DNA from 2 places in the Marinobacter qingdaonensis genome. Region 1 is predicted to be linked to the other one. Evidence: riboswitches for the same ligand, from Rfam matches in the RefSeq annotation. Region 1 holds a riboswitch; the other holds the start of a gene.
The links. Region 1 has a riboswitch for cobalamin ahead of U5822_RS06255 (ribonucleoside-diphosphate reductase subunit alpha). Riboswitches for the same ligand answer to the same signal wherever they lie in the genome.

Region 1 (4,418 bases):
AGAACGACGACAGCGCGGACGACGTGCGCGATGTGGACCTCAGCCAGGTGCACTTCCTGTCCGGTCCGATTGGTGTTGAGGGCGCCGAGCCCGGCGATCTGCTGGAAGTCGACATTCTGGATATTGGCACCTTTGAGGAAAGCCAGTGGGGTTTCAACGGCTTCTTTTCCAAGCAGAATGGCGGCGGATTCCTGACCGAACACTTCCCGGACGCTCAGAAAAGTATCTGGGACTTCAATGGCATGTTCACCAAGTCGCGCCACATCCCGAACGTGGAGTTTGCCGGCCTGATTCACCCGGGGTTGATTGGCTGCCTGCCTTCGAAGGAACTGCTCGATACCTGGAACAAGCGGGAGGCCGGACTGGTGGCCACCGATCCAGAACGGGTTCCGGAGCTGGCCACACTGCCGAACGGCGAAACCGCCCACATGGGTCAGATGCGTGGTGAGGAAGCCAAGGCGGCCGGTGCCGAAGCGGCCCGAACCGTGCCGCCCCGGGAGCACGGGGGTAACTGCGACATCAAAGACCTGTCCAGGGGCTCGAAGGTGTATTTCCCGGTGTACGTGGACGGTGCCGGGCTGTCGGTTGGTGACCTTCACTTCAGCCAGGGCGACGGTGAAATCACCTTCTGCGGCGCCATCGAAATGGCCGGCTGGATCCACCTGCGGGTCAACCTGATTAAGGATGGTGTCAGGAAATATGGCATCAAGAACCCGGTGTTCAAACCCAGCCCGATCAAGCCGCGCTACGACGATTACGTGATCTTCGAGGGCATCTCCGTGGATGAAGACGGTGGCCAGCACTACCTAGATGTCCATGTCGCGTACCGTCAGGCCTGCTTGAACGCCATCGAATACATGACCAAGTTTGGTTACACCAAGGCCCAAGCCTACGCGATTCTCGGATGTGCACCGGTGGAAGGCCACATCAGCGGGGTTGTCGACATCCCCAACGCTTGCGCCACGCTGTGGTTGCCAACGGGCATTTTTGACTTCGACATCAACCCGTCGGCCGATGGTCCGCAGAAGAAGGTCAGTGGTGGCATGGATGTGCCGCTGTCGAAAGACAAGGAGTAAGTCTCATGCCCGTTTACGATTACAAGTGCCGCGAGCATGGCTTGTTTAACACGCTGGCCACCATGGAGGACGCGGCCAAACCGGCGGAATGCCCGACCTGTAAGGTACTGTCGCCTCGGGTAATCGTGCTGCCGCCAGAGATCGCCGCGATGGACCCTACCAAGCGCAAAGCTCAGGAGCGCAACGAGCGGTCGCGCTATGAGCCAGTGTTTTCGACAGCGGACCGGCGGGCGCACGACGCCGAACACAGCCGCAGTTGCGGCTGTGGAGGCGCGAAACCCGGCAAATCCATGCTGTTCTACACCGCGGATGGCAAGAAGATGTTTCCGTCCATGCGGCCCTGGATGATCAGTCACTGACTAAAACAGTTGTTACGATTCACGTGTTTGGCCCCTTCGGGGGCCTTTTTTGTTTTCCCACCTTGTTCAACCCCAATATCGTGTATATAGTGTTTTCATCCTTGGTCAAATACCAGATGTTGTTTTTTTGAACATCGCGGTATCGGGAATCCGGTGAGAATCCGGAACTGACGCGCAGCGGTATTGGAGAACGAGCGTGGCATCACGACACTGGCACCCGCCGGGAAGTCGCCACGCGAGGTCGAATCACACGATTCACGCTCCTGAGTCCGAAGACCTGCCAGGGAGGTGCTGTTTCCGGTCCATCGGAAAACAGCGCGACTGCACCTTCGCGACTCAGGCGCCTGCATTCGGCCCGATAAGGTGAGCAGCAAACGGACAGGGAAGTAACGCCAGGCGCTGCCTGCGCCCCCCGCTCCGTCCTGCGTACGCGAAGGTTATGGAATTCAACGCGCACTCAGGAGAACACAGCATGTCCGCCTCTGCTCTGGCCGAAGCCCAGCCCTCGGCCCCGGTCAACACCGAATCTCTTCAGGTTATCAAACGCAACGGCACCCTCGTTGGTTTCAATCCGTCCAAGATCAGCGTCGCGGTGACCAAGGCGTTCCTCGCCGTGGAAGGCGACAAGGCCGCCGGGTCCGCCCGCATCAACGACGCCGTGCACCGGGTCACCGAGCAGGTGGTGCAGGCCATTGGTCGGCGCTTGAAGGCTGGCGGCAAGGTCCATATCGAAGACATCCAGGACCAGGTGGAACTGGCGCTCATGCGCGCCGAAGAGCAGCGGGTGGCCCGGGCCTACGTCCTGTACCGGGAAGAGCACGCCCGTGAGCGCGCCCTGCATGCGCCGGTGGAAGCGCACCCGCACCTGACCGTGAAGAAGGCCAGCGGCGAGACCGCACCGCTGGACCTGGGCCTGATGAAGCTGCAGGTGGAGCAGGCCGGAGCCGGCCTGGAAGGCATCGACGGCGACTCCCTGGTGGAAGACGCCCTCACCAATCTGTACGACGGCATTGCCGAAGACGACGTGCTGTCCGCCCTGGTGATGACTGCCCGCAGCCGCATCGAGCAGGAGCCGGACTACAGCGCCGTCACCGCCCGCCTGCTGCTGGAGCAGCTGCGCCTGGAAACCGCGTCGGCCTTGAACTTATCCACAGACGTGCCGCTGGCGGAACTTTATCCACAGGCCCTGAGCGCGTTCATCCACGCCGGCATCCGTTACGAACTGCTGGACGAAGCCCTGGCCGCCTTTGACCTGGAGCGCCTGGGCGCCGCCCTGCAACCGGAGCGCGACCGCCAGTTTGGCTTCCTCGGTCTGCAGACCCTGTACGACCGCTACTTCCTGCACTGGAACAAGGCCCGCCTGGAACTGCCCCAGGTGTTCTTCATGCGCGTCGCCATGGGCCTGGCCCTGCGCGAGGACGACCCCAACGCCCGCGCCATCGAATTCTATGAGCTGCTGTCCAGCTTCGACTACATGGCCTCCACGCCGACCCTGTTCAACAGCGGCACCCGCCATTCCCAGCTGTCGTCCTGCTACCTGACCACCGTCGGCGACGATCTGGAAGACATCTACGGCGCCATTCGCGACAACGCCATGCTGTCGAAATGGGCCGGTGGCCTGGGCAACGACTGGACCCCGGTGCGCGCGCTCGGCTCCCACATCAAAGGCACCAATGGCCAGAGCCAGGGTGTGGTGCCCTTCCTGAAAGTGGTCAACGACACCGCCGTGGCGGTGAACCAGGGCGGCAAGCGCAAGGGCGCGGTCTGTGCCTACCTGGAAAGCTGGCACCTGGACATCGAGGAATTCCTCGAGCTGCGCAAGAACACCGGCGACGAGCGCCGCCGTACCCACGACATGAACACCGCCAACTGGGTGCCGGACCTGCTGATCGAGCGCATGCGCGAAGACCGGGACTGGACCCTGTTCTCACCGAGCGACGTGCCCGACCTGCACGACCTCTACGGCAACGAATTCCGCACCCGCTACGAGCACTACGAGGCACTGGCGGAGCAGGGCAAGATCGCCCTGTTCAAGAAAATCCCGGCCAAGCAGCTGTGGCGCAAGATGCTGACCGTGCTGTTCGAGACCGGCCACCCGTGGATCACCTTCAAGGACCCGTGCAACCTGCGCTCGCCCCAGCAGCACCGCGGCGTGGTGCACAGTTCTAACTTGTGTACCGAAATCACCCTGAACACCAACGCCGATGAGATCGCCGTGTGCAACCTGGGCTCGGTGAACCTGGCCGCCCACATTGCCGATGGCGAATTGGATGTGCAGCGCCTCGAGCGCACCGTGACCACCGCCGTGCGCATGCTCGATAACGTCATCGACATCAACTACTACGCGGTGCCCCAGGCGCGCAATTCCAACCTGCAGCATCGCCCGGTTGGCCTGGGCCTGATGGGCTTCCAGGACGCCCTGTACCAACTGGGCCTGCCCTACGCCAGCGCCGAGGCGGTGGAATTCGCCGACCTGGCCATGGAGCAGCTCAGCTACTTCGCCATTCGCGCCTCCGCCACCCTGGCCGGTGAGCGTGGCGCTTACGAGACCTACGACGGTTCCCTGTGGCACCAGGGCATCCTGCCCATCGACTCCATCAGTTTGGTGCAGGACGCCCGCCGCGACGGCGACTTCTCCGTTAACACCGAGGCCCGACTGGACTGGACCCCGATCCGCGAGCTGATCGCCAAGAACGGCATGCGCAACAGCAACGTGATGGCGATCGCGCCGACCGCCACCATCTCCAACATCGTGGGCGTGTCCCAGTCCATCGAGCCGGCGTACCAGAACCTGTTCGTGAAATCGAACCTGTCCGGCGAGTTCACCGTGGTGAACCCTTCCCTGGTGCGGGACCTGAAGGCCGAAGGCCTCTGGGATAACGTCATGGTCAACGACCTGAAGTACTTCGACGGCTCGGTGCAGCAGATCGATCGCATTCCCACCGAACTCAAGGCCCGCTACGCCACTGCGTTCGAGATTGAC
Region 2 (4,418 bases), 350 kb from region 1:
GATCGAGGATCAGGGTCTGGTGCAGCTCGGTGCCGCCCCCAGCCAGGACCGCCAGGGTCTGGCCCAGGTCCATGGCGCTGGAGCCGATGCTGACCGAGAGCACCATGGCCCCGAGGCAGGCCAGCAACAGGAGCAGTAACGGGCGCAGGACACTAGAGATTGCCACGGGCGCGCTCCAGGGTATCGCACAGGTGGCGGGTTCCCGCCAGCATTCTCAGGGTGGGACGCACCAGCAGCGACGGCGGCTCCAGGAAGAGGTTGCCGGTGCGCACCGCGGTCAACTCGGGGAAGCGCCGCCAGCGCTCGAGCCAGGCCTGGTCGCCGTCCTCACGCCCCGAGGTGACGATGGCCTCCGGATCGGCGGCCAGGACCGCCTCGGTGCTGACCCGGGGCACCAGCCGGGGCAGATCACCAAAGACGTTGACCCCGCCACAGAGGCCAATCGCCTTGCTGATCAGCTCCTCGCGATTCACCGTCATCAGCGGCTGATCCCAGATCTGGTAGAACACACTGATTGGGCGGGCGTCGGCATGCTCGGCCCGGAGCCGGGCCAGGCCGTCCCGAAAGTCCTTGGCCTGCTCCGCGCCCAGGGCCGGACGGCCGGTCAAGCGGGCCAGATCTTCCACCGATTGGGCGATGTCCTCGAACCGGCGGGGCGCCAGCCAGAACACCGGAATGCCCAGGTTGGCCAGTTTCTCCAGCTGACTGCGGGAGTTGCCATCGACCCAGGCCACCACCAGATCCGGCGCCAGGGCGACGATGCCCTCCAGATCGAGCCGGTTGCTGTCACCGACCCGGGGCAGGGCCGCCGCTTCCGGCGGGTAGTCGCTCCAGGCACTGACCGCCAGCACAGAGTCACCGGCGCCGGCGGAAAACAGCAGTTCGGTGGCGCCGGGGGACAGCGCTACAATCCGGGTGGCGGGCTCCGCCAGGCAGAGGCGCTGGTCCAGCGCGTCCCGGGCGCAGAGCTCCGGTTCGGCCGCGGCCCGGCCCGACAGCAGGAGCACCAGTATGGTGACCCACAGCAGCCGGGCGCTGCCCTGCCGGATGGTCTGCCGGTTTTCCCCTCTCTCCATGCTGGCTCCCGCCGCCACGCTAGCTCATGTTATCGGACGAAATCATACCGTACCGACAGGAACACCGTTCGGCCAGCGCTGATAAAGTTGGCGGTGGGTGAGTTGGCCGCCGTGCTGTATTCGCGATCGAGCACGTTGTCCAGGGTCAGGGAGGCGAGCCAGCCCGGCGCCAGGGTCCGGGACGCGCGCAGATCCCACACGCCGAAGCCGGCAAGGCGCTTGCGGTCGACCTGGAAGGTGGACGGATTGAACACGCCATCGTAGCGGTAGCTCTCGCCCCGGACCGTGGTGCCCAGCACCCACTGGCCCAGTTCCTTGTCCAGGTCCACACGCACGGTGTTCTCGGCCCGGCGGATCAGTTGCTGGTCGTCTTCCTTGTTTTCGTAGTCGCCCACGGTGGCGGCCGCTTTCAGGGACCAGCCGTCGGACTGCCAGCCGGCACTGAGCTCAACCCCGCGCAGGCGCGCCTCAGGCACACTGCCGGCGGCATCCTGGGTTGGCAGAGACAGGTCTTCCACATCGGTGTGGAACAGCGCAACGTCCCAGAACCAGCTCACGTAGCGGCCCTCGAAGCCCACTTCGTAGCTGGTGGCTTCCTCCGGTTCCAGGTCCGGATTGCCAAAGCCCGGGAAGTACAGGTCGTTGAAGGACGGCGCCTTGAACGAGGTACCGACGCTGGTGCGGACCCGGTGATGGCGGTCGAACTCGTAACCGACCCCGGCGCCCCAGGTGGTCTGGTTGCCGTAGGCTTCGTTGTCATCATTGCGCAGGCTCAGGTGGGTATCCAGGGCGCCGAAATTGAACAGTGCCTGGCCAAAGACCGCGGTGTTGTCACGGCTGGATTCGTCGTAGGCGGTGGTGCTCTCCACCCGGTCGACCTGTTGCTCGGCGCCCAGCACGAATTCGTGGGTACCGTAGGTCAGCCAGTTTTCCAGGCGTGAGCTCTGGGTCTGGGTATTGAATCGGCCGGGGAAGCTGCTGAAGTCCTCCAGCTCGTCCCGGGCGTCGGAGAATTGCACGGCGGCGCGCCAATGGCTGGTGACCGGCACTTCCAGGTTGACGCCGGCGGTCTGGAAGCGGAAATCTTCCTCGCCACCCTCGTACTCGGTGCGGCCCTCGGCGCCCAGAAAGGTAAAGCCGGCGCGCACGCCATTGCTGAATTCGTGACTGGCGCTGGCCACGCCGGAGGTGTTGTCGTAGCCCTTGTCGTCACCGCCGCGAACGACCGGCGCGCCGTCGGTCTGGAAGTGGTTGACGCCGACGTTGAGGCGGGAGCCGCCTTCCACCGAGGACACACCGGCGCCGTACTGCTGGCTGTCGAAATTGCCGGCCCCGGCTTCCACCCAGCCCTGGGTGCCCTGTCGGGTGGGCGTGGTAAAGGCCTGCACCACGCCACCGACGGCGTCGGCGCCGTACAGGCTACTGCGACTGCCACGAACGATCTCAACCCGGTTCACCAGTTGCGGCGGCAGGTACTGCCAGGCCGGACCGCCGACCGTGGCGGAGCGGATGCGAATGCCGTCCACCAGCAGAATCGAGGCGTCCGAGGCGTTACCGCGCAGGAACACGCTGGTCTGTTTGCCGTAGGAACCATTGCCGACCACCGACACCCCCGGCTGGGACTCGATCACCTCGCGGAACTCCTTCGGCTGTTGACGCCGAATTTCCTCTTCCTCGATCACCGTGACCGACGACAGGCTCTCGCCCACGGTCTTGGGACCCAGGGTGGCGGTGACCACGATCGGGTCCATGGCGGTGTTGTCCTGCCCGGACTGGGCCAGGACCTGGAAGGACAGGGACTGAAGGGACACGAGGGAAACCCCTGCGACGGTGGCAGGTAGGGACAATCGGGGCATTCTGATCAACTCCATGTTCCGCGCGCACCCGCACGGGAATTATCGGTATTGCTGCGGCACGGGGAGTCAGAGGGGCGGGCGGCAGACGGGCACGGAGTACGGGTCGGGAGAGTCGCCCACCCTTATTGCCCACCGCAACGTCGGGTGTTCCTGCAGGCCGGTCTCCGGGCTTGCAGGCGGAACTGGTCGCTCCCGGGCAATCACCTTCCCATGCCAGAGGCACAGTGGCGCATCAGATTGCCGTTGTCCTGCTTACCGTTGCGGGGGCAGCATCGGAGTCGCCGGCCATGGCCGGACTCACCGATTTCCCGTTTCACCCGTCGCGCTTTGCGACGGACACCTGCAAAAAGTGCGGCAAGGCTAGCAACAGCGCCGTCCCTTTTCAATTAAACCTGGGCCGGACTGACGGCCGGATCATTCATTCCGGGCCAAAACACCTCCCCGGCCCCGACGGTGTTTGTGCGACGGTCCGGCGTCAGAGCCGCGCCTGGCCTGGCGCCGGACATCACTCCCTGGCCCGGACGGCCATCAGATTGGCCCAATGTGATCTAAATCACATTTTTTTACCCGTGTTACAAACCGTTTCACTTCGTCACGCCCGGTGCCGGAGTGCTTGCGAGCACGGGAAAGTAAGAGCGAGTGCTCACGCAGATTTATCTCCAAACAACAAAAACCGGCGCTCAACCCGCGCCACAGTGCCTACGGAGAGGCCCATGACACACAGCAAACGCCCCTTTCTGCCGAAGTCCCTGGCGGGCCTGATGCTGGCAAGCTCCCTGCTAGCCCTGCCTGCCTGTAAAAGCGGCGGTGGCGACGATGGCAATGAGCCCAGCCCCGTCCCCACGGCCGCCAGCCCGGCGCAACCGGGGCCGACCAAGGCGCCCGACACGCTCATCACCCGCTACAGTCCGGCCAACGGCTGCTATGCCCTGACCGCAGCCGACCGCTACCTGACGGCCACACCGGACGCCAACCAATACCGCGCAACGGACACCGCCAGCCAGGCCACGCCGTTTTATCTGAAACCGACCGACCTGGGCTCTTATCTGCTGATGTCCGGATTCGAACGCAGCCCGGCCAGCACCGGTGCCTTCGAGCTGCTGGGCATCAGCGATCCGGCCGGTGAGTTCCTCGACGACACCGGCACCTTCATCGGCGAGCTCAGCTACCTGGTCGCGGGGCTGGGCGACACCACCAATCTGGTGCTGGACCCCATTGCGCCCCTGGGTGGCCTGTTGCGGGAGCTGGGCGAGAGCCTGGAGGCGGCCGGCGACCGGGTCGGCGACATCACGGTCGCGCCAGCGCTGGCGATGGTGGATGCCCCCAGCGATCTGGCAGTCTGGCGACTGAATACGGTCCGGGACGAGGTCTTTACCCTGGCCTCCGACGTCACCGGGCTGCTGCTCGGCGTCGATGGTGACGCCCTGACCCTGACCTCCCCCGCCCTCGCCGGCACCGCCAACGAATTCCGGCTGGTACCCGCCGA

Region 2: linked by a shared signal. The riboswitch ahead of U5822_RS04745 (TonB-dependent receptor domain-containing protein) and the one ahead of U5822_RS06255 (ribonucleoside-diphosphate reductase subunit alpha) in region 1 are both predicted to bind cobalamin.

What each region holds. Positions count from the first base shown of each region.
Region 1 is NZ_JAYDCJ010000003.1:671,105-675,522, forward strand. It holds gene fmdA (formamidase) at 1-1,076, shown strand, start outside; gene U5822_RS06250 (zinc ribbon domain-containing protein) at 1,082-1,435, shown strand; cobalamin riboswitch at 1,521-1,734, shown strand; gene U5822_RS06255 (ribonucleoside-diphosphate reductase subunit alpha) at 1,908-4,418, shown strand, end outside.
Region 2 is NZ_JAYDCJ010000003.1:317,037-321,454, forward strand. It holds gene U5822_RS04735 (FecCD family ABC transporter permease) at 1-106, opposite strand, end outside; gene U5822_RS04740 (cobalamin-binding protein) at 153-1,076, opposite strand; gene U5822_RS04745 (TonB-dependent receptor domain-containing protein) at 1,106-2,887, opposite strand; cobalamin riboswitch at 3,071-3,291, opposite strand; gene U5822_RS04750 (hypothetical protein) at 3,646-4,418, shown strand, end outside.